3 regions of the Paeniglutamicibacter kerguelensis genome follow, and region 3 is predicted to be linked to each of the others. Evidence: riboswitches for the same ligand, from Rfam matches in the RefSeq annotation. Region 3 holds a riboswitch; each other region holds the start of a gene.
What was found. A riboswitch is a leader RNA that binds a small molecule or an ion and turns the genes downstream of it on or off. The one in region 3 is predicted to bind S-adenosylmethionine.
Positions count from the first base shown of each region.

Region 1 (6,252 bases), on a different contig from region 3:
GGTGCGGGCCGTCGATCGAGTAGCGTTCCCCGCGGTGGTAGATCTTGTTCACCAGCGCCGGATCGGCATGGATGCCGCGGATCTTGTCGGCAAGCAGGGCACCATCTTCCCAGGAACCTTCCCAGAGCTTGAAGGCGGCCTCGACGTATTCCTCGGCCCAGTCATAGCGGTCGGCGTGCGCGGTCAGCCCGTCGGCGCCGAAGTTGCGGTGCGAATTTTCCAGCACGCTGGTGACGATGTTCCAGGCCACGCGCCCGTTGCTCAAGTGGTCGAGCGTGGAGAGCTGGCGTGCCAGCTGGAACGGGTCGGACTGGATCACCGAGGAGGTGAACGCCAACCCGATTTCGTCGGTCACCGCGGCGAGCGCCGAGGCAAGGACCAGAGGGTCGTTGGACGGAACCTGCAGGCCGCGCTTGATGTGCGATGCCCATCCCCCGTCGTGGTCGCCGTAGAGTCCGACGACGTCGGCAAGGAAGATCGTGTCGAAGCGTGCGGCCTCAAGCTCCTTGGCCAGCTCGGTCCAGAGCTTGAGCTCGTTGAAGCGGTGCTGCTGGGCCTCGGGATGACGCCATTGCCCACCAAGGATGTGGCTGGTGGTGTTCATCAGGAATGCGCTCAACAGCAGGCGCGGACGTTTGGAATTGCTCATGAGGGGGCTCCAGAGGGTGTATCCGGGGTGGGTGGGGTTAGTGGCGCTTGTCCAGGCGTGCGGCGAGCCTGGTGCCGGAGATCTGGACCAGTTGGACCATCAGGATCATCAGGACGATGGCGACGATCATCATGCCCGTTTCATACCTGTAATAGCCGTAACGGATGGCGAAGTCGCCGATTCCGCCGCCACCGACCAACCCGGCCATGGCCGAGTAGCTGATGAAGCTCACCGTCATGATGGTGATCGAGCCGATGAGTGCCGGGCGCCCTTCGACCAGCAGCACATCCCTGACAATTTGTCCGCGGGTGGCACCCATGGCGCGGGCGGCTTCGACCACGCCACTGCCCAGCTGGGTCAGGTTCTGCTCAACGAATCGGGCGAAGTACGGGATGGCGTTGATCGTCAGCGGGACGATCACCGCGGCCGTGCCGATGGTTGTTCCCACAACGAATCGCGTGAACGGAATGATGGCAATCAGCAGGATCAGGAACGGGAACGAACGCATGGTGTTCACGAGCCCGTCAACGATCCGGTGGATGCGCGGGCGCGGGCGCAGGCCGTTCGGCGACATCGAGTAGAGCCAGATGCCCAGTGGGGTTCCAATGAGGATCGCGATCGGAATCGACACCAGGAGCATGGCCAGGGTCTGGCCGATGGCCAAGGCGATTTCGGGCCACAATTCGATGATGCGGTTGAGGTCAAAGGCCGCGGCTCCGCTTCCGTTGGTGGAGGACGCCAGGACGTTGATGCCAAATGCAAGATTAGACATAAGACTCCTCCTTCAAGGATTCGGTTGCAGCCGACGCGGGTGCCGGGGCCGTGGTTGGCTTTCGATCCAGCGAAATTTCATCTGAGATCAGGTATCGGCCGATTGCGGTGGCGGGGGTGAACGCCGGGTTCTTCAGTGAGGCAATGTCGAATTGCTCGACAACCGCCCCGTCCTCCATGACCGCGACGTTGTCCGCAATGGCCTTTACGACATTCATTTCGTGCGTCACGATGACCGTGGTGATACCCAATTGGGCGTTGATGTCGGAAAGGTACTGGAGGACCGAGGCAGTGGTCCGCGGGTCAACGGCGGAAGTCGGTTCGTCGCACAGAAGCACCTTCGGCTCTGTGGCCAGTGCGCGGGCAATCGCAACGCGCTGCTTTTGGCCGCCGGAGAGCTGGCCGGGGTAAGCAGTTGTCTTGTCCGCCAGGTCCACGATCGCTAGGGCTTCCAGTGCCCGGCGCCGGCGGTCCTTTTTGGGGACACCGGCAAACTTGAGGCTGAGTTCGACATTCTCAACGGCATTGCGGTTGTTCAAGAGGTTGAAGTGCTGAAAGATCATGCCGATGTGGTGGCGCGCCCGACGCAGTTCTTCATCGTTCAGCGCGGTAAGGTCCGTGCCGTCGACGATGATTTGCCCGCTGGTTGGTCGCTCAAGCAGGTTGATGTTGCGCAGCAGGGTCGACTTGCCTGCGCCGGAAAAACCAATGATTCCTTGGATTGAGCCTCGCGGGATCTCCAGCGAAACGTTGTCCACGGCAACAAAGGGATTATCCGCTGACGGGAAAACTGTGGACACGTCTTTGATGTTGATCATGTCCAACTCCTCTCGGTTTACCCGAGGGACGCCAACAGCACGACCGATCGGCCGGCCTCCCGCTAGGGGTCGACCAGTGGACCGGAACAGAGTTGGCTATCTCCATCGGTCCTGGCGGTAGCACCGGCCCCTACGCATAGGGGTGGTTGCTGCGGCGTCAACGAGCCAGGTCTCTCAGCCGCTCTGGATGGTGTCGTACCGTTCCAGGCATTTCACCGGGACGGAACAACTCAAGTGTGTCGCAGATTCTTCGACAGCACCAACAAATATGACCACCTCATGAAACAAACGCTCGAAAAGCTCCGTCTTTAGCCCGTTTTTTCTTCAAGAAATGTCACAAGACCGATTGTGACGCGCGAATTTCATATCGGCTTGCTTCATAGCAGCGTCATGTTGATAATCCGCCGAAAACCTCGCTTCGCCAGATCTCGAGCGCGAAGTGCCCGCTGACATGATGCAACGTTTCGATTGATCATCCCGCGCCGCGATGGCGGGCCGTGGCATGATCGCCACATGAAGATCGCACGCTCAGAACGCACTCGGCACCGCCGGTTGCGCATCATCGGCATGGTTGTCGGCGGTGGTTTCGCAGCCGCGCTGACAGGGCTTCTTGGCGCCTGGGTGTATGCGCCGGCAGTGGGTTGGGGCCTCGCCGCGCTGATCTACAACCTCTGGGTGTGGTCGAGCATCACCCCGATGGATCATGTCCGCACGGCCGCCCATGCCCAGGAAGAGGACCCCGGCCGCAGCACCTCGGACCTTCTGATCCTCTTGGCGGCACTGGGGTCGCTGGCCGCCGTCGTCCTGGTGATGTTGGGCAGCAAGAACGCCGATGGAAATGCACGGTTCCTGCTGGCACTGCTGGCCTTGACCTGCACGGGGATGTCGTGGCTGCTCGTGCACACGTTGTTTACGCTGCGCTATGCGGTGATTTACTACGACGGAGCGCCCGGTGGCATCGACTTCAACCAGAAGGAACCGCCGCAATACACCGATTTTGCCTACATGGCGTTCAGCATGGGCATGACTTATCAGGTGTCGGACACAAACATCACCTCACGTGTGATGCGATCGGCAGCGCTGCGCCACAGCCTGCTGGCGTTTGTGTTTGGCACGGGAATCCTGGCCACCACCATCAACCTGGTCGTCAGCCTGGCCCCGTAACGGGTGCCCCGGTTCGAGTCCGGGCCTTGAAAGATCCCGCTTGACTTGGCGGGACGGGGATCCCGGCATGGCTGGGATCCCCGTCGGAAACGCAGTTGGTTGCGCTGGACTTCGGGCGCTGGGCAACCAGTGGGGCAGTGCCCGCTAGCCGACCTTTGCGGCGGAGAGCCGGTAGTTGGCGGCCTTGTGCGATTCCTGGACGCGGTCGCCCTTGCCGAAGAGCTTGTTGCGCAGCGTGCCCTCGACATATTCGCTCTGGTATGCGCCGCGGGCCTGGAGCTCCGGAACAACGAACTCAACGACGTCCTCGAACGTGCCGGGAGTGATGGCATAGGCGAGGTTGAAGCCGTCGACGTCGGTTTCCGCGACCCAGTCGATGAGCTTTTCCGCCACCTCGGCCCCGGAACCAACGGTGATCGGGCCGAAGCCGCCGACGCCCACCCATTCGGCAAGCTGGCGAATCGTCCAGGGGTTGCCGTCATCGCCGCTGGCCTTCTGGAACGTTGCAACGGAGGACTGGATGGCGTTTGATTTCACGTTGTCGCCGATGACGTCGTCGGGACCGTACGTGGACAGGTCGACACCCATCCAGCCGGAAATCAGCGCCAGGGCGCCGTCTATGTCGGCGTAGGACTTGTAGTCCTCGAACTTCGCTTCGGCGCTGGCGCTGTCGGGGCCGGTGACGATGGTCTGCATGGCGTAGATGCGCACGTCGTAGCGGCCACGGCCCGCGGCCTCTGCGGCATCGCGGATCTTGGTGACGGTTTCCTTGAGGATTTCCTTGGTCGGCGAGGTCACGAAGACTGCCTCAGCGTTTTCCGAGGCGAACTTCAGGCCACGCGGAGAGGCGCCGGCTTGGAACACCACGGGTGTGCGCTGCGGGCTCGGCTCGGTGATCGCGATGCCGGGGACCTTGAAGTACTTGCCCTCGTGCTTGATCTCATGGACCTTGGTCGGGTCGGTGAAGATGCCGCGTTCGACGTCGCGCACCACCGCGTCCTCTTCCCACGAACCCTCAAGAAGCTTGTAGATGACTTCCATGTATTCATCGGCGTGGTTGTAACGCTCGTCGTGTTCCAGCTGGTCTTCCTGGCCCATGTTCCGTGCCGCGGAGGGCAGGTATCCGGTGACGACGTTCCAGCCGACGCGTCCCTTGGTGAGGTGGTCAAGCGTGGCCAGGCGACGGGCAAACGGGTACGGGTGCTCGTAGGCGGTGCCGGCGGTGACGCCGAATCCCAGGTGTTCGGTCACGGCGGCCATGGCGGAGACGAGCATCATTGGATCGTTGACGGGAACCTGGGTTCCGGCACGCAACGGCACCTCGTTGGAACCGCCGAAGACATCGTAGGTGCCCAGCACATCGGCGATGAAGATGCCGTCGAACTTTCCCTTTTCCAGGGTCTTGGCAAGATCGGTCCAGTAGGACAGGTCCTTGTAGCGTGCGGACTGGTCCTTCGGGTGCTTCCACAGCCCGGGAGATTGGTGACCGACGCAGTTCATGTCGAAGGCATTGAAACGGATCTGGCGTTGTGCGGAAGTCGTGCTCATGATGTTCCTTTGCAGGGGTAGGGGGAATCGCGGGTCGCCAAAGCGATCCAATTCAAGGAAGGTTGTCGAAACAGAAAGGCCTTAGTAGCCGGCTGTTCCGGTGGTTGAGCCGAGGTCGCCGACGGCGTTGAGGCGCTTGGGAGCGGTTCCGTTGACCTCGTAGTCGCCAACGATGCGTGCCTTGTAGATTGCGGGATTGTGGGTGGCAACCGTGCGTGCGTTTCGCCAATGACGGTCCATGTTGCAGCCCTTGGCCGTTGCCGAGGCCCCAAGTCCGTCAAAGAGTTTGGTCGCTGCCGCGAGCGCCATCGGCTGGACGATCGTTTGCGCTCGATCAGCGGCCAGTTCGCACACCGCGAAGCGCTCGGCCGGGCTGAGCGAATCATCGCCGAGGGCGATTTCAATTTCCGCGACGGCGGCCAAGACAATGGAATCCGTGGCGAAGGCGGCAGCCGAAATTTCGCCGACCAGCTGCAGGACCTGCGGTTCGTTTCGGATCGGGACACCCGTTCCGGTGCTGAACGTTCGGGTCCGCGCCTGCACCGCCGATCGCACGTCGTTCAGCGCCGCACGCGTGATTCCGGCCTGCACGGCAAGCAGCACCAGCTGGAAGATCGCGGATTCCGGGTCGTTGATTTGCTGTTCCTCCGGCAACAATGTGTCGACCGGAACATCCTGGAATGTCGTGGAGCCCGTCCCGGTGAGCTGTTGGCCGAACCCGTCCCAGTCGTCGTAGATCTTGACGCCGGAGCGCTGCGTGGAAACCAGGGCAATCTGGCGGCCGGCAAGATTCGGGTGGGAGGCTGCCACTGCAACCCAGTCCGCATAGATGGTGCCGGTGCAATAGTATTTTTCACCGGTCACGAACCATCGTTCCCCGCGCTGCTCCAGCGTGGTGTTGAGCGAGCCCAAGGTGTTTCCGCCGCGTTCGGTGTAGGCGTTGCCGACGATCTGGCCCGCGGCGATTCTTTCGGTCCAGCGGCTGCGCACGGCGGCGTCCTGCAGCATGAGCGCCGATTCGACGAAAGCGATGTGTGCACGCCATAGGTGCGCCACTTGCGAATCCGCCTCGGCAAGTTCGATGAGCAGGCGGAAAAGGTCGCTCAGGCTTGCGCCATAGCCGCCCTCGCTGACCGGAATCCGCAGGGCACCGAAACGCTCGCGGTTGAGCCAACCGACCTGCTCGAAAGGGAGCGTCCGAGTGGCATCGCGCTCGCTGGCGCCTTCCGCAATCCGGGCAAACACCGGTCGGAAAACCGCGGCCAGCTCATCGTAGTGCCCGCTTCGCGGAACACCCGGCGT
Region 1 covers NZ_JAGIOF010000004.1:333,175-339,426, forward strand. Annotated here, with positions in the region: gene JOF47_RS20845 (NtaA/DmoA family FMN-dependent monooxygenase) at 1-649, opposite strand, end outside; gene JOF47_RS20850 (methionine ABC transporter permease) at 687-1,421, opposite strand; gene JOF47_RS20855 (methionine ABC transporter ATP-binding protein) at 1,414-2,238, opposite strand; SAM riboswitch class I at 2,338-2,432, opposite strand; gene JOF47_RS20860 (DUF1345 domain-containing protein) at 2,752-3,402, shown strand; gene JOF47_RS20865 (LLM class flavin-dependent oxidoreductase) at 3,547-4,950, opposite strand; gene JOF47_RS20870 (acyl-CoA dehydrogenase family protein) at 5,032-6,252, opposite strand, start outside.
Region 1: it holds a riboswitch for S-adenosylmethionine, as region 3 does, so the genes downstream of both, JOF47_RS20855 (methionine ABC transporter ATP-binding protein) here and JOF47_RS18075 (flavin reductase family protein) in region 3, are expected to answer to the same signal.

Region 2 (6,252 bases), 3.3 Mb from region 3:
CGCTGAACAATTCCCTGAACAAGCGCGAGTACTTCGACCTCACCTACCAACTCCTGGACATCTTCTTTGCCCTGGTGCCGGTCATGCTGGTGTTCTACCTGCTGTGGCGCTTGCCCGGAGGCAACCCCTTTGCAAGGTTGGGTTTTGACCTCACGAAGCCGTTCAAGGACCTTGGCTGGGGTGCCGGCCTGTTCCTGGCCATGGGCCTCGGAACGCTCGGCGTGTATGCGGTCGGCCGCGCGCTGGGGCTGACCACGATCATCGTCCCTGCCGCATTGGACGACTATTGGTGGACTCTTCCCGTCCTGGTCCTTTCGGCGATCCGCCACGGGATCCTGGAAGAGGTCATCGTCGTGGGGTACCTCTTCGAGCGGTTGGGGCGCCTTGGCTGGGGCAAGTGGCAGATCATTTTCACCAGCGCGGTGCTGCGCGGCAGCTACCACCTCTACCAGGGGTTCGGGCCGTTTATCGGCAACGTCGCCATGGGCGTCGTCTTCGGCTACGTGTATTCCCGGCGGGGCCGGGTCATGCCGCTGGTCATCGCGCATGCATTCCTGGATATCGCCGGTTTCGTCGGTTATGCACTCTTGGGTTCGGCCATTGGTGTTGGATCGTAAATAACTGTTTGATCAGACTGTTTGAGTGGCTTGCGGAAAATGAGGTCTTTGTTAGGCTGAGCGCAAAGCCACCTCCTTCCTGCCCTTGTCCACATATGCCGGACGGTGGCGGAAGGAAGCCGACCGGCAGGAGCCAAACGTGCCCACCGCAATGAGTTCTCAAAGAATGTTCGGGGTGGGGCTGATCCTGGGAATCATCGGGCTGGTATTCAACATCGTGGTGTCCCCGCTGATGAACTGGGCCTTCAATGTCATTGGCTACCCACTGCCGCTCGGGATGATCGGAGATGCCGTGTACGTACTTCAACAAGGCTCGTTCTACGGGGGCTTGTTCCTGCTGGCGGGATCCTTCGTGGTGAAATCGGCCGAGGAAGCCGTGGCGGGAATCCGCAGGGAACAGCGACCGCATCCGGTCTCGGAACAGGAATGACGATGCGGTCGGCCGATTCGTATACCGAAAACTTCAGTGGAGTTCAGGCCTCCTGTCGCGACGACGGGGGAAATAGGGAAAGTGCGATGCCAATCAACATGAACTCAAGGGTCCTGTTCCGGCTGGGCTTGAGCATGGTCCTGGTCGGTGCGGTCTTTGCTCTAACCGGAACCTCGGGGGGTTCTTCACCTCCAGGACATCGGGCCCGCTTACCCCGGAGTGTTCAGGTACGTCGCCGAAGCCCTTCAAGAGGTCCTGTATATCGGAGGGCTGTTCATGGTCATCGCATCGATGATGGTGCGGCACCTTGAAGTATTGAAAGACGAAGTGCGGCAATCCGTTGAACCTGAGGCCTCCGCTTGAGATAGCAACGAGATACCAAAAACCGCGGGGTTGTGGTGAATCCGGAAGGTCCGGTTCGCCACAACCCCGCGGTTGTTGGTTTGAATGGGTGATTGCCTAGATGATTGATTCCAAGGGATCAGTGGTCGTACGCGGTCAACGAGCGCAGCGGATGCCTGCCGGTGTTTTGGTTGTTCCAGATCACCACGGTCAGGGCAAGGATCCGCTGCAGGACCCGCACGGTGACCCCGGCAATGGTTCTCCCGCCTTGTGATTCGAGGTCCAGCTGGCCCTTGAGTGTGTCGTTGATTGACTCGATGACCTGTCTCAATGGCTTCAGGAATTCCTTGCCCGGTCGTCGCCGCTCGCCCTGCCGGGTGGGCCGCACCAGGACGATGCCGGCCTCGGCCAGGTCCTGTTCAAAGATCCTGCCGTAGTAGTTCTTGTCCGCCAGGATCACTTGCCCGGCCCCGATCCCGGCGGGCATGGAGTCCAGGATCCCCAGCAGGGTTTCGCGTTCGTCGGCCTTCGCGCCGGTCAACGCGAAACCCACCGGCAGCCCGGACAGCGTGCACAACAGGTGCAGGCGCAGGCCCCAGAACCAGCGTGAATGCGAGGCGCAGTACCCGTATTCGGCGAACCCCGCCAGCTCGGAGCGGTGCGCCGTCTCGCGGGAGCGCCCGCATTCGACGGGGGTGGAGTCGGCCACCCAGATGCCATCGGCCCACAGGCCGGTGTCCCGGCCCAGGTAGGCAATCACGGCTTGGAGGGTTTCTCCCAAGTGCCGCAGGCGCTTGTTGTAGCCGGATTGCTCGGGCAGGTGTGGGAACCATTCGCAGAGGTCAGCCCTCGCATGGCGAAGCCAGCGGCGTTCCGAGGTGAAGCCCAGCAAGGCCTGGAGCACGGACACGGTGACCAGTTCCGCGTCGGTGATCCTCGGCTGCAAACCGACCGCCGGACGCCACGGAAGCAACTGCGGATTGGCCTTCAAAAAGTCGTCCGTCGAGGCGTACAGTGCTGTTGCAAGGGTGTCCAGGTCGTTGTCCATCGGAACCGTCCAAGGTCGATACGGGTAGTAATTCGAGTCTGGACACCCTTGCCTGCGCTGTCACCCCTTGGAATCAATCATCTAGAGCGTGATGGAACCCTTGGGGGTTTCGAAGGTCACCGAAAGGATTCCCGGCGTCCCGTTGGGTGCCTGCCAGTCGACCTTGACTTCGCCGACGGGCAACTGCTCGGGCTGTCCGAGCCAGTCTGCGACGCGTTCGCTCGATCCGGCGATGCTGATCGACGAAATCTTGCCGACGGGCGTCAGGGCCTTCGACGGGTGCAGGTTTTCTGTCCCGTCATCCCAACGCAGCATGTAGGGGACCTGCGGATCGGCGATCAAACCGTTGATGCCGATCTGGCGCCAGGTCAGTTCCTGTCCATCGGGGAACTTCCGGTTTCCCGGCACCGAGCCACGGCCCAGGCGTGCCTCGACCGGTGCCAGGTCATCAACCGCAACGCACCAGCCCATCCAGCCGCCACCAAGTTCGGAACGGGCGCGAACGGCCTGGCCGAACGGTGCCTTGTCCGATGACGGGTGGTTCAGTACCTCGACAACTTCGAGGTACTGGTCATTCAGCAACGGGAAGATGACATTGCGGGTGCCAAATCGTGGGTGTATACCGCCCTTTACAGATTCGAGTCCAAGGGCCGCGCCGATCCGAGCGGCAGTTGCCGCGAGGCCGTCGGGTCCACAAGCGTAAGTTACATGGTCCAACCTCATCATGCCCCCATCATGGCACGATGTGATCTAGCTCTCGACTTAGGATTGCCTAACTTGAGTTTGGCTGGTGGTTTCATGGTCGAGATCGGGGCGCCGCTCCGCTTTTTCGGCATTGTCATATTTTGAGATGATCTTGCGCGCCCGCAATTCCGTGCGCCAGACTGATTTACAAGGTCATGAGTTCCAGCAACAAGCCCCGGCTTGCTGGACGGCAACCCTCCACCGCGGTGGGGTGCCCCGGGTGAAGACCAGGCCCTGCGTCACAAGGATGCAGGACAAGCGCGGGCATGCCCCCTACGTAACATACGACGCCACAGGTGTCTGTTACGGGCATACCCCTTGATTCCTTTGAAGGGGAGAACGATGTCAAACGACTGGTCATTCGAAACTCGTCAGATCCACGTGGGCCAGGAGCCCGACGCCACCACCGGCGCGCGGGCCCTGCCGATCTACCAAACCACTGCCTTTGTGTTCCCGACCGCGGAAAGCGCGGCCGCACGCTTCGCGCTCCAGGAACTGGAACCGATCTACACGCGCATCGGTAACCCCACCCAAGACGCAGTGGAGCAGCGCATCGCCAGCCTCGAGGGAGGCGTCGGTGCACTGCTGCTGGCCTCGGGCCAGGCCGCCACGACCTTCGCGGTCCTCAACCTCGCCGAGGCCGGGGACCACATCGTGGCAAGCCCCAGCCTGTATGGCGGAACGCAGAACCTGTTCAAGCACACGCTGCGCAAGCTGGGCATCGAGGTCACTTTTGTTGCCGATCCCGACGACCTCGAGGGTTGGCGCGCCGCGATCAAGCCGAACACCAAGGCACTCTTCGGCGAGGTCGTATCCAACCCCCGCCAGGACGTCCTGGACATCGAATCGATCTCGGCCATCGCCCACGAGGCCGGCGTCCCGCTGATCGTCGACAACACACTTGCCACCCCGTACCTGGTGCGTCCCATCGAATGGGGTGCGGACATCGTGATCCACTCGGCCACCAAGTACCTCGGCGGCCACGGCACGGCCATCGCCGGCGTCATCGTGGACTCGGGCAACTTCGACTTCGCCGCCGACCCGGAAAAGTTCCCGGGCTTCAACACCCCGGACGAGTCCTACAACGGCCTGGTCTTCGGCCGCGACCTGGGTGTCGACGGCATCCTCGGCGCCAACCTTGCCTACATCCTCAAGGCCCGCGTCCAGCTGCTGCGCGACCTGGGCTCGGCCGTTTCCCCGTTCAATGCGTTCCTGATCGCCCAGGGCCTGGAAACGCTGTCGCTGCGCATCGAACGCCACGTCTCCAACGCCGTGGAGGTCGCCAACTGGCTTGAGGCGCAGCCGCAGGTCGAGTCGGTCAACTACGCCGGCATCGAGTCGAGCCCGTGGTTCGAGCGCGGCCGCAAGTACGGCCCGAAGGGCATCGGGGCGATTGTTGCTTTCGAAATCTCCGGCGGCCTCGAGGCCGGCCAAGGTTTCGTTGACGCGCTGAAGCTGCACTCCCACGTGGCAAACCTTGGCGACGTCCGCTCGCTGGTGGTCCACCCGGCCTCCACCACCCACGCGCAGCTCACCGAGGCCGAGCGGGTCGCGGCCGGTGTTTCCCCGGGGCTGGTGCGCCTGAGCGTGGGCATTGAAAACGTTGCCGACATCATTGCCGACCTCCGGGCCGGCTTTGAGGCAGTCGCCTCGCTGGCCGAGGTTGAACTGCAGGGTGTAACTCGTTGAGCGTGGAGACTGACGTGGTGCTTTACGACGCCGAAACCGCCCAGACGTTGGACTATGCCCCGGACGGGATCCTTCGGCACCTCCGCACGGGTGAATACACCTTTGAAACCGGCGGCGTGCTTCCGGACGTGGTGCTGGGCTTTGAAACCTGGGGGACGCTCAACGAAGACGCGTCCAACGCGGTTTATATCGCCCACGCGCTGACCGGGGACTCGCACGTTGCACGCGGCCTCTCAACGGAGCCCGGCTGGTGGGACGGCTTTGTGGGCCCGGGAAAGACCGTGGACACCGACCGCTACTTTGTGGTCTCGGCAAACATGGTCGGCGGCTGCTCGGGATCCACCGGACCGGCCAGCCTGGACCCGGACGGCAAGCCGTGGGGCTCGCGTTTCCCCTTCACCACCATCAAGGACTCCGTGCGCCTCGAGGCGCGCCTGGCCGATGCCCTGGGCATCAAGGTCTGGCACACGGTGCTCGGCGGTTCCATGGGCGGGGCCCGGGTGCTGGAATGGGCCGTGGAGTTCCCGGAGCGCGTGAAGAACTGCGTCGTGGTTGCGGCTACCGCGGAATCCTCGGCGGAACAGATTGCGTTTGCCCAGGCACAGAGTGCGGCCATCCGCCTTGACCCGGACTTTGCCGGCGGCGACTACTACGCCAACGACAATCTCCCCTCGGCGGGGCTCGGCCTGGCCCGCAGGATCGCTCACATCACCTACCGTGCCGAACCCGAGCTCGAGGTGCGCTTCGGCCGCGCCGCACAGGAAGGTGAGGCGCCGGTTGGCTCCGCGAACCTGAACCGCGGGCGCTACCAGGTGGAAAGCTACCTGGACCACCAAGCCGGCAAGCTGGTGGGCCGCTTCGACGCCAACAGCTACCTGGTGCTGACCGAGGCCTTGATGAGCCACGACGTGGGTCGGGGGCATGGTTCCGTCCAGACGGCACTGGCACGACTCAGTTCGGTGAATTTCTTCGTTTCAGCGGTTGATTCCGATCGCCTGTACTGGCCCGAACAATCGGAACGCCTGGCGAAGGCCCTGCCGAACCCGGTGGAGGTCCGCTACATCACCTCGCCGATCGGGCACGACGGGTTCCTGACCGATATCGAGCAGCTCGGCGATGCACTTGCGGAACAGATTTTCTCCTAGGGATCTGACTCGCAGAAGGCCTTTGAGGGCCTAAAGACATATGGCCCGGGTTGAAGATCCATTCTTCAACCCGGGCCATGCGTCTTTGTTGGTCCAAAACTAGTCGCCCAGAGCCTTGAGCCGGGCCTGCGTGTGCTCATCACGCGTGATGAGACCGCGAGCCAAAAGACCGTCCAGTTCAATCAATTTCTGTTCAACAGTCTTCTTAGGTGCCAGCATCTCCGAGTTGGCAGCACG
Region 2 covers NZ_JAGIOF010000001.1:626,356-632,607, forward strand. Annotated here, with positions in the region: gene JOF47_RS02785 (CPBP family intramembrane glutamic endopeptidase) at 1-617, shown strand, start outside; gene JOF47_RS02790 (hypothetical protein) at 769-1,047, shown strand; gene JOF47_RS02795 (IS982 family transposase) at 1,529-2,437, opposite strand; gene JOF47_RS02800 (VOC family protein) at 2,519-3,163, opposite strand; SAM riboswitch class IV at 3,333-3,448, shown strand; gene JOF47_RS02805 (bifunctional o-acetylhomoserine/o-acetylserine sulfhydrylase) at 3,524-4,870, shown strand; gene metX (homoserine O-acetyltransferase MetX) at 4,873-6,015, shown strand; gene JOF47_RS02815 (SHOCT domain-containing protein) at 6,115-6,252, opposite strand, start outside.
Region 2: it holds a riboswitch for S-adenosylmethionine, as region 3 does, so the genes downstream of both, JOF47_RS02805 (bifunctional o-acetylhomoserine/o-acetylserine sulfhydrylase) here and JOF47_RS18075 (flavin reductase family protein) in region 3, are expected to answer to the same signal.

Region 3 (6,252 bases):
GCACCACCTCGAGGCTGCTCTACAAACAGGGCAGGGGAACCATGGAAATGGTCGAGACGGTCACCCGCCGCAAACTGCCCGACGCATTCGACGGAACCTATGATGCCAAGGGCGTGCACAACGTCTGCAAGAACGAATTCCACGACGTGGACGGAATCTCGACCCGTTGGGTCGCGCACAACACCTTCGAATTCTCCGGGTTCATGAAGATCGTCGGGCTGCTGTTCGGCTCGATGTTCCCGAAGCAGAACCTGAAGACGATGAATGAGTTCAAGTCGTTTGCCGAGGCTCAGGCGTAGGGCAACAGGAAGCCCTGCTGCCCCTTACCGCAGTGGTGCGGCCACTCCCAAGAAGATTGGGAATGGCCGCACCATCGTGTTGGGGGGCGGCTACATCCCGCCCTCTTGCGCCATGTTGTTGAAGCGCGAGTAGTGGCCCTGGAAGGCAACCACCATGGTCTTGGTCGGACCGTTACGGTGTTTTGCCACGATCACGTCGGCCTCGCCGGCGCGCGCCGACTCCTTGTCGTAGATATCCTCACGGTGGAGCAGAATGACCATGTCGGCATCCTGCTCGATCGATCCGGATTCGCGAAGGTCGGAAACCATCGGCTTCTTGTCCGTACGTTGTTCGGAGCCACGGTTCAGCTGCGAGAGCGCAATGACCGGCACGTCGAGTTCCTTGGCGAGCAGCTTCAGTGCACGCGAGAACTCGGAGACTTCCTGCTGGCGCGATTCGACGCGCTTGCCGGAGCTCATCAGCTGCAGGTAGTCCAAGACCACGAGCTTGAGGTCGTGCTTCTGCTTCAGGCGGCGGCACTTGGCGCGGATTTCCATCAGCGACATGTTCGGCGAGTCGTCGATGAACAACGGCGCGTCGTTGAGCCTGCCCATGGTGGTCGCGATCTTCGACCACTGTTCGTCCTTGATGGTGCCCTTGCGCAGGTCCTGCAGCGCGATGCTGGCCTCGGCCGAGAGCAGGCGCATGGCGATTTCGTTTCGGCCCATTTCCAGGGAGAAGAATACTGCGGTCATGTTGTTCTTGATGGCCGCCGACCTGGCGAAGTCCAACGCGAACGTTGACTTGCCGACGGCCGGGCGGGCGGCGATGACGATCATCTGGCCGCCATGCAGGCCCTGGGTCAACTCATCGAGCTCGTAGAAGCCGGTGGGCACGCCGGTCATGCCCTCGCCACGGGAACCAGCCGACTCGATTTCGTCGACGGTTCCCTCGATGATGTCGCGAAGCGGCACGTAGTCTTCCGCGGTGCGGCGTTCGGCGACCTTGTAGACCTCGGCCTGGGCTTCGTTGACGATCGCGTCGACTTCGCCGTCCTGCGAATAGCCAAGCTGGACGATCTTGGTACCCGCGTCAACCAATCGGCGCAGCACCGCGCGCTCGCGAACGATCTCGGCGTAGAAGCCGGCATTGGCAGCCGTGGGGACGGACTGGATCAACGTGTGGAGGTAGGCCGGACCGCCAATGCGGGTGATTTCCCCGCGCTTGGTCAAGAGGTCGGAGACCGTCACGGCGTCGGCGGGCTCGCCGCGGCCGTAGAGGTCGATGATCGCTTCGTAGATGGCTTCGTGCGCCGGGCGATAGAAATCGAGTCCGCGCAGGACCTCCACGCAATCCGCGATGGCATCCTTGGAGAGCATCATGCCGCCGAGCACGCTCTGTTCGGCCACGAGATCCTGAGGCGGCGTGCGGCCGTAGGCTGAATCGCCGGATTCAGAATTGGTTTCGATGTTGGCTAGCGACACGGGTCTTCCCTTCAAGCACCGCGGGTTCCCAGTTTCCGCGTCATTTCCTACTTCAGTGTCGCAGGGTCGGCCGACCTTTTGGTACGTCCAATCTCACGTGTGCGAAGAGACACGCAAGCCTGTGGAAATAGGTGGGGAACACTGTCACCTTAGACCCCATTTGCCTCAAACCCAACACCGTTATCCACAGGGGCTGTGCATAACCTGTGTACCTCGCGGCGTGTTGTGTGCACAGCTTGGGGAGAACATTGTGGATTACCGACAATTATTCTCTAAAAATGGCAGTTGACTAGGCTTTATATATTTACATGCCTGTGGACAGAAAGTAGTTATCCACAGTTTCTCAGGATGAAAAACCTGGTTATACACACAAAAACCCCGAGATTCCGCGGTTAACACCTGATGAATTCCACGGTTACCCACAAACTATCCACAGCTATCCACAGAGCTCGAAGGTTTCTGGGGATTAACGAGGTTGATGAGCGTCGACGGCGCTGCAATACTGACTCGCATGGCTGCCAATAAAACTGTCCCCACCCGGGTTGACCCGCATGAATTCATCGCCTCCGTCGCCCATCCGACTCGGCGCGCCGATGCGCAGGTCTTGCTGGAAATGATGGAGGGGGTCTCCGGGCAGCCGGCAACCATGTGGGGACCAAGCATCATCGGGTTTGGGACTTACCACTACAAATACGATTCGGGCAGGGAAGGCGATGCGCCGGCCATTGGATTCTCACCACGCTCGGCAAATCTTTCCCTCTACGTGCTGACCGGCACCGAGGAATCGCGCGAGCTCTTGGCCAAGCTTGGGAAGCACAAACGAGGCGCTGCCTGCCTCTACGTCAACAAGCTCTCCGATATCGACTTTGAGGTCCTCACCGAGCTGGCCCGTCACGGCTTCCAGCACACGATGAACGTATTACACGACCCCTCCTAGCGACCGGGACTACGGCCGCAAAAGTGAAGGGCCGCAGGGCCGCAAGACCACGTACGTGGCGGATCGCGGACCTGCAGCCCTCGTGCTTCTGGACCGCGTCTAGGAGACGAGCTGTTCAGCCTCCAGGCGACGGAAGGCCGACCCGTGGAAGACCAGCGGGGAATTCGTTTCATCGCTCGTCCGGTGGCCGTGCACGCGCAACAGCACCACGTGGTGGTCGCCCGCGGGAATCTCCTGCTCCACCGAGCAGTCGAGCCACAGGCTTGCATCATGGAGCAACAGGGCGCCTTCGTCGGTGGAATCCAGGCGAAGCCCCGCAAAGCGGTCCCCGGTCTTGGAAGCAATCTGGCGGCAAACGCCCTCGTTCTTCTCGCTGAGCACGGAGACACCAATACGGGCATTGGAGCGAACGACGGGCCAGGTGCGCGACGTGTTCTGGACCGCGAACATCACCAAGGGCGGATCCATCGAAACACCCACGGTGAAAGATGAAGCGACGATGCCCTGGGGCTCCCCGTCGACGATGGCGCACAATGCTGCAATGCCGGACGGATGCTGGGCGAAAACGTTGCGCAAGGCATCTGGGGTGAGGTCTGTTGCAAGAGTCATGGCTCGGTCCTTCGGCTTCGTGCCCACCTTGTACCGGGTACGCGCCAAAAGCGCAGCTGCCCATCAAAGGTGTGCGGTACTTGCCCCCGGGGTCCCGGTAGGCCGAATCGTCACCTGGAGCACCCCACTACCGTGAGAGGGTTGCCGGTCAACAAGCCAGGGCTTTTACGTTGACGCTCTTGATTCATGACTAACGTTAAGAGAAACGTTTAGCGTCCGTCAAAGATTGTTTCGACACATTGGGACATGTGGCGTAAGAATCGAAGATTCTGCGACCAAATCTCGCTATCTACCGGCAGTAGTCGATATAGCCTGATTTGGAAGGTTGGACAAGACCGCGCATCGGGCGTTTCCCCGGGGCAAAGCAATGAGGACCCCACCCGAAGGTGGAGTCCTCATCGTTTATCGACCCGGGGGACGATGGGTGCGCAGAGAATTACTTCTTTGCGGCAACAACTACCAGCGAGATGGTCGCGGATACATCGGTGTGCAGACGCACGGTAGCCGAGTAGTTGCCCGTCGACTTGATGTGATCGTTGATCTCGATGTTGCGCTTGTCGATCGCGCCAACGCCGGCGGCTGCAACAGCCTTGGCGATGTCGTCGGTCTTGACGGTGCCGAAGAGGCGACCGGTAGCGCCGGCCTTGACGGTCAGCTTGACCGGCTTGGCGGAGATAGCGGCGGCAAGTGCCTGTGCTTCTTCCAAGGACGCAACGGCGCGAGCAGCACGGGCGGCCTTGATCGACTCAACCTGCTTCTCACCGCCCGGGGTCCAGGTGATGGCGAACGAGCGCGGGAGAAGGTAGTTACGTGCGTAACCGTTCTTCACCTCAACGATGTTGCCTGCGGCACCGAGGCCGGTAACTTCGTGGGTCAGAATGAGCTTTGCCATGTTTGTATACCTTCCTTAGCCGCGGCCAGCGCCGGAGTAAGGCAGCAAGGCTACTTCACGCGCGTTCTTGATGGCCTGTGCGATCTTGCGCTGTTCCTGAACGGAAACGCCGGTAACGCGACGGGCACGGATCTTTCCGCGATCCGAAATGAACTTGCGCAGCAATGCTACGTCCTTGTAGTCGATGACAGTGATGTCAGCGGCCTTCAAGGGGTTGGACTTTGGTTTGGGCTTACGGAGTTCAGCCTTAGCCATCGTGGAGCTCCTTTATCAGGTGGAGCCCGCAGAATTTTCTGCGGGATGGTGAATAATTTTGTTTAGAAGGGCGGTTCGTCAGAACCCGGGTTGCCCCATCCGCCGTTGTTTCCTCCGGCAGGAGCGCCCCATGGATCGGCTGCAGGTGCATTCCAGCCGCCACCGCTGTTTCCGCCGGCGTTGCCGCCACCGAAACCACCCTGGCCGCCGGCATTGCCGCCGCCGAATCCGCCGGCGTTGCCGCCGGCATTCTGTCCACCAAAGCCACCATTGCCACCATTGCCGGAGCGCTGGGTGCGGGTGACCTTTGCGGAAGCGTAACGCAGCGACGGGCCGATTTCATCGACCTCGAGCTCGGTGACGTTGCGCTTTTCGCCTTCCTTGGTTTCGTAAGAACGCGACTTGAGGCGGCCCTGAGCAATGACACGAGTGCCCTTGGTCAACGTCTCAGCGACGTTTTCGGCAGCCTCACGCCACACCGATGCGCGGAGGAACAGCGTGTCGCCGTCCTTCCACTCATTGGACTGGCGATCGAAGGTTCGCGGGGTCGAAGCGATCGTGAAGTTCGCGACTGCCGACCCTGACGGGGTGAAACGTAGTTCTGGGTCACCGGTCAAATTGCCGATTACCGTAATGACGGTCTCGCCTGCCATTGGAGCCTCCTAAAGGTGTTGTTCTACGAAGATCGAAAAGCAGAATTACTCTGCAACGACCTTTGCCTCTTCCGGACGGGTGATCTTGGTGCGCATGATGGTCTCATTGAGGCTCAACTGGCGATCAAGTTCCGCGGAAGTAGCGGGGGTGGCGGTGAAGTTAACTACCGCGTAGATGGCTTCCGACTTCTTCTGAATGTCGTAGGCAAGGCGGCGACGGCCCCAGATGTCAACGTTCTCGATGGTTCCACCATCGTTACGGACAACGTCCAGGAACTTACCGAGGGTCGGTTCAACGGTTCGCTCGTCGACCTCGGGGTCGATCAGCACCATCAATTCATAAGCACGCATGTGAACCCACCTCCTTTGGGCTAAACGGTCACGGCATTTCCGCAACAGGAGGTTCTTTGCATTTGCTGTCGTCGATGCCCGATTGCCAGGCACGACAGAAACAGCCTCATCCAGTCTAACGGAAAAACCATGCCGGCCAAGACTTCGCCGGGTTGCATGCGTCACCCGCGCGTTGTCCAGCACACGGGTCACCGCACGTCGTCGTTCAGCCCGTCGGCATGCAGCATCGCCTCGATCCGGATGCCGAAAACCGGGGCAAGGGTGCGCATGTAGGTGTCGGAGACGTGGTGCCCGTCCCGGTACACCAACACGTTCCCGATCACGGCCGGGCAGAATCCGCGGACACAGAACTGGTCGGAGAAATCCAGTACGCCGACCCGCGGCTCGCGTTCGGCCGCGGCGAGGGTGGAGTCGTTGGCTTCGAAGGCCTTGGACGCCGGGGCACCGCAGGATTCCAGTTCCTCCGGGTGCAACGCCACGCAGTCCCGTGCATAGGACTTCGTCCCGGGGCGCGGGGTGTCGATAATCGGGTAGACCTTGATGCCAGCATCCTCAAGCTGGCCCCAGTAGTCGGCGAAACCCTCGGCGGCACCCTTTTCGAAGACGGACCCGGCCCAGTGGCTGGTCACCACCGCATCCACGATTCCACGGGAGACGATCCGCTTCAAGGTGTCCTCGTTGGCCTGGTGGCACGAAATGCTGCCGTTCTTCTCGGCGGTGCGCTCGGCGGCGGTGAACGGGCAGGAATTCTTCAGATAGGTCAACAGCGTCCAGCCGTGTTCCTTGGCGGTG
Region 3 covers NZ_JAGIOF010000001.1:3,970,128-3,976,379, forward strand. Annotated here, with positions in the region: gene JOF47_RS18060 (SRPBCC family protein) at 1-299, shown strand, start outside; gene dnaB (replicative DNA helicase) at 390-1,763, opposite strand; gene JOF47_RS18070 (DUF1801 domain-containing protein) at 2,275-2,700, shown strand; gene JOF47_RS18075 (flavin reductase family protein) at 2,800-3,309, opposite strand; SAM riboswitch class IV at 3,381-3,494, opposite strand; gene rplI (50S ribosomal protein L9) at 3,746-4,201, opposite strand; gene rpsR (30S ribosomal protein S18) at 4,217-4,456, opposite strand; gene JOF47_RS18090 (single-stranded DNA-binding protein) at 4,519-5,109, opposite strand; gene rpsF (30S ribosomal protein S6) at 5,155-5,460, opposite strand; gene JOF47_RS18100 (acyltransferase family protein) at 5,649-6,252, opposite strand, start outside.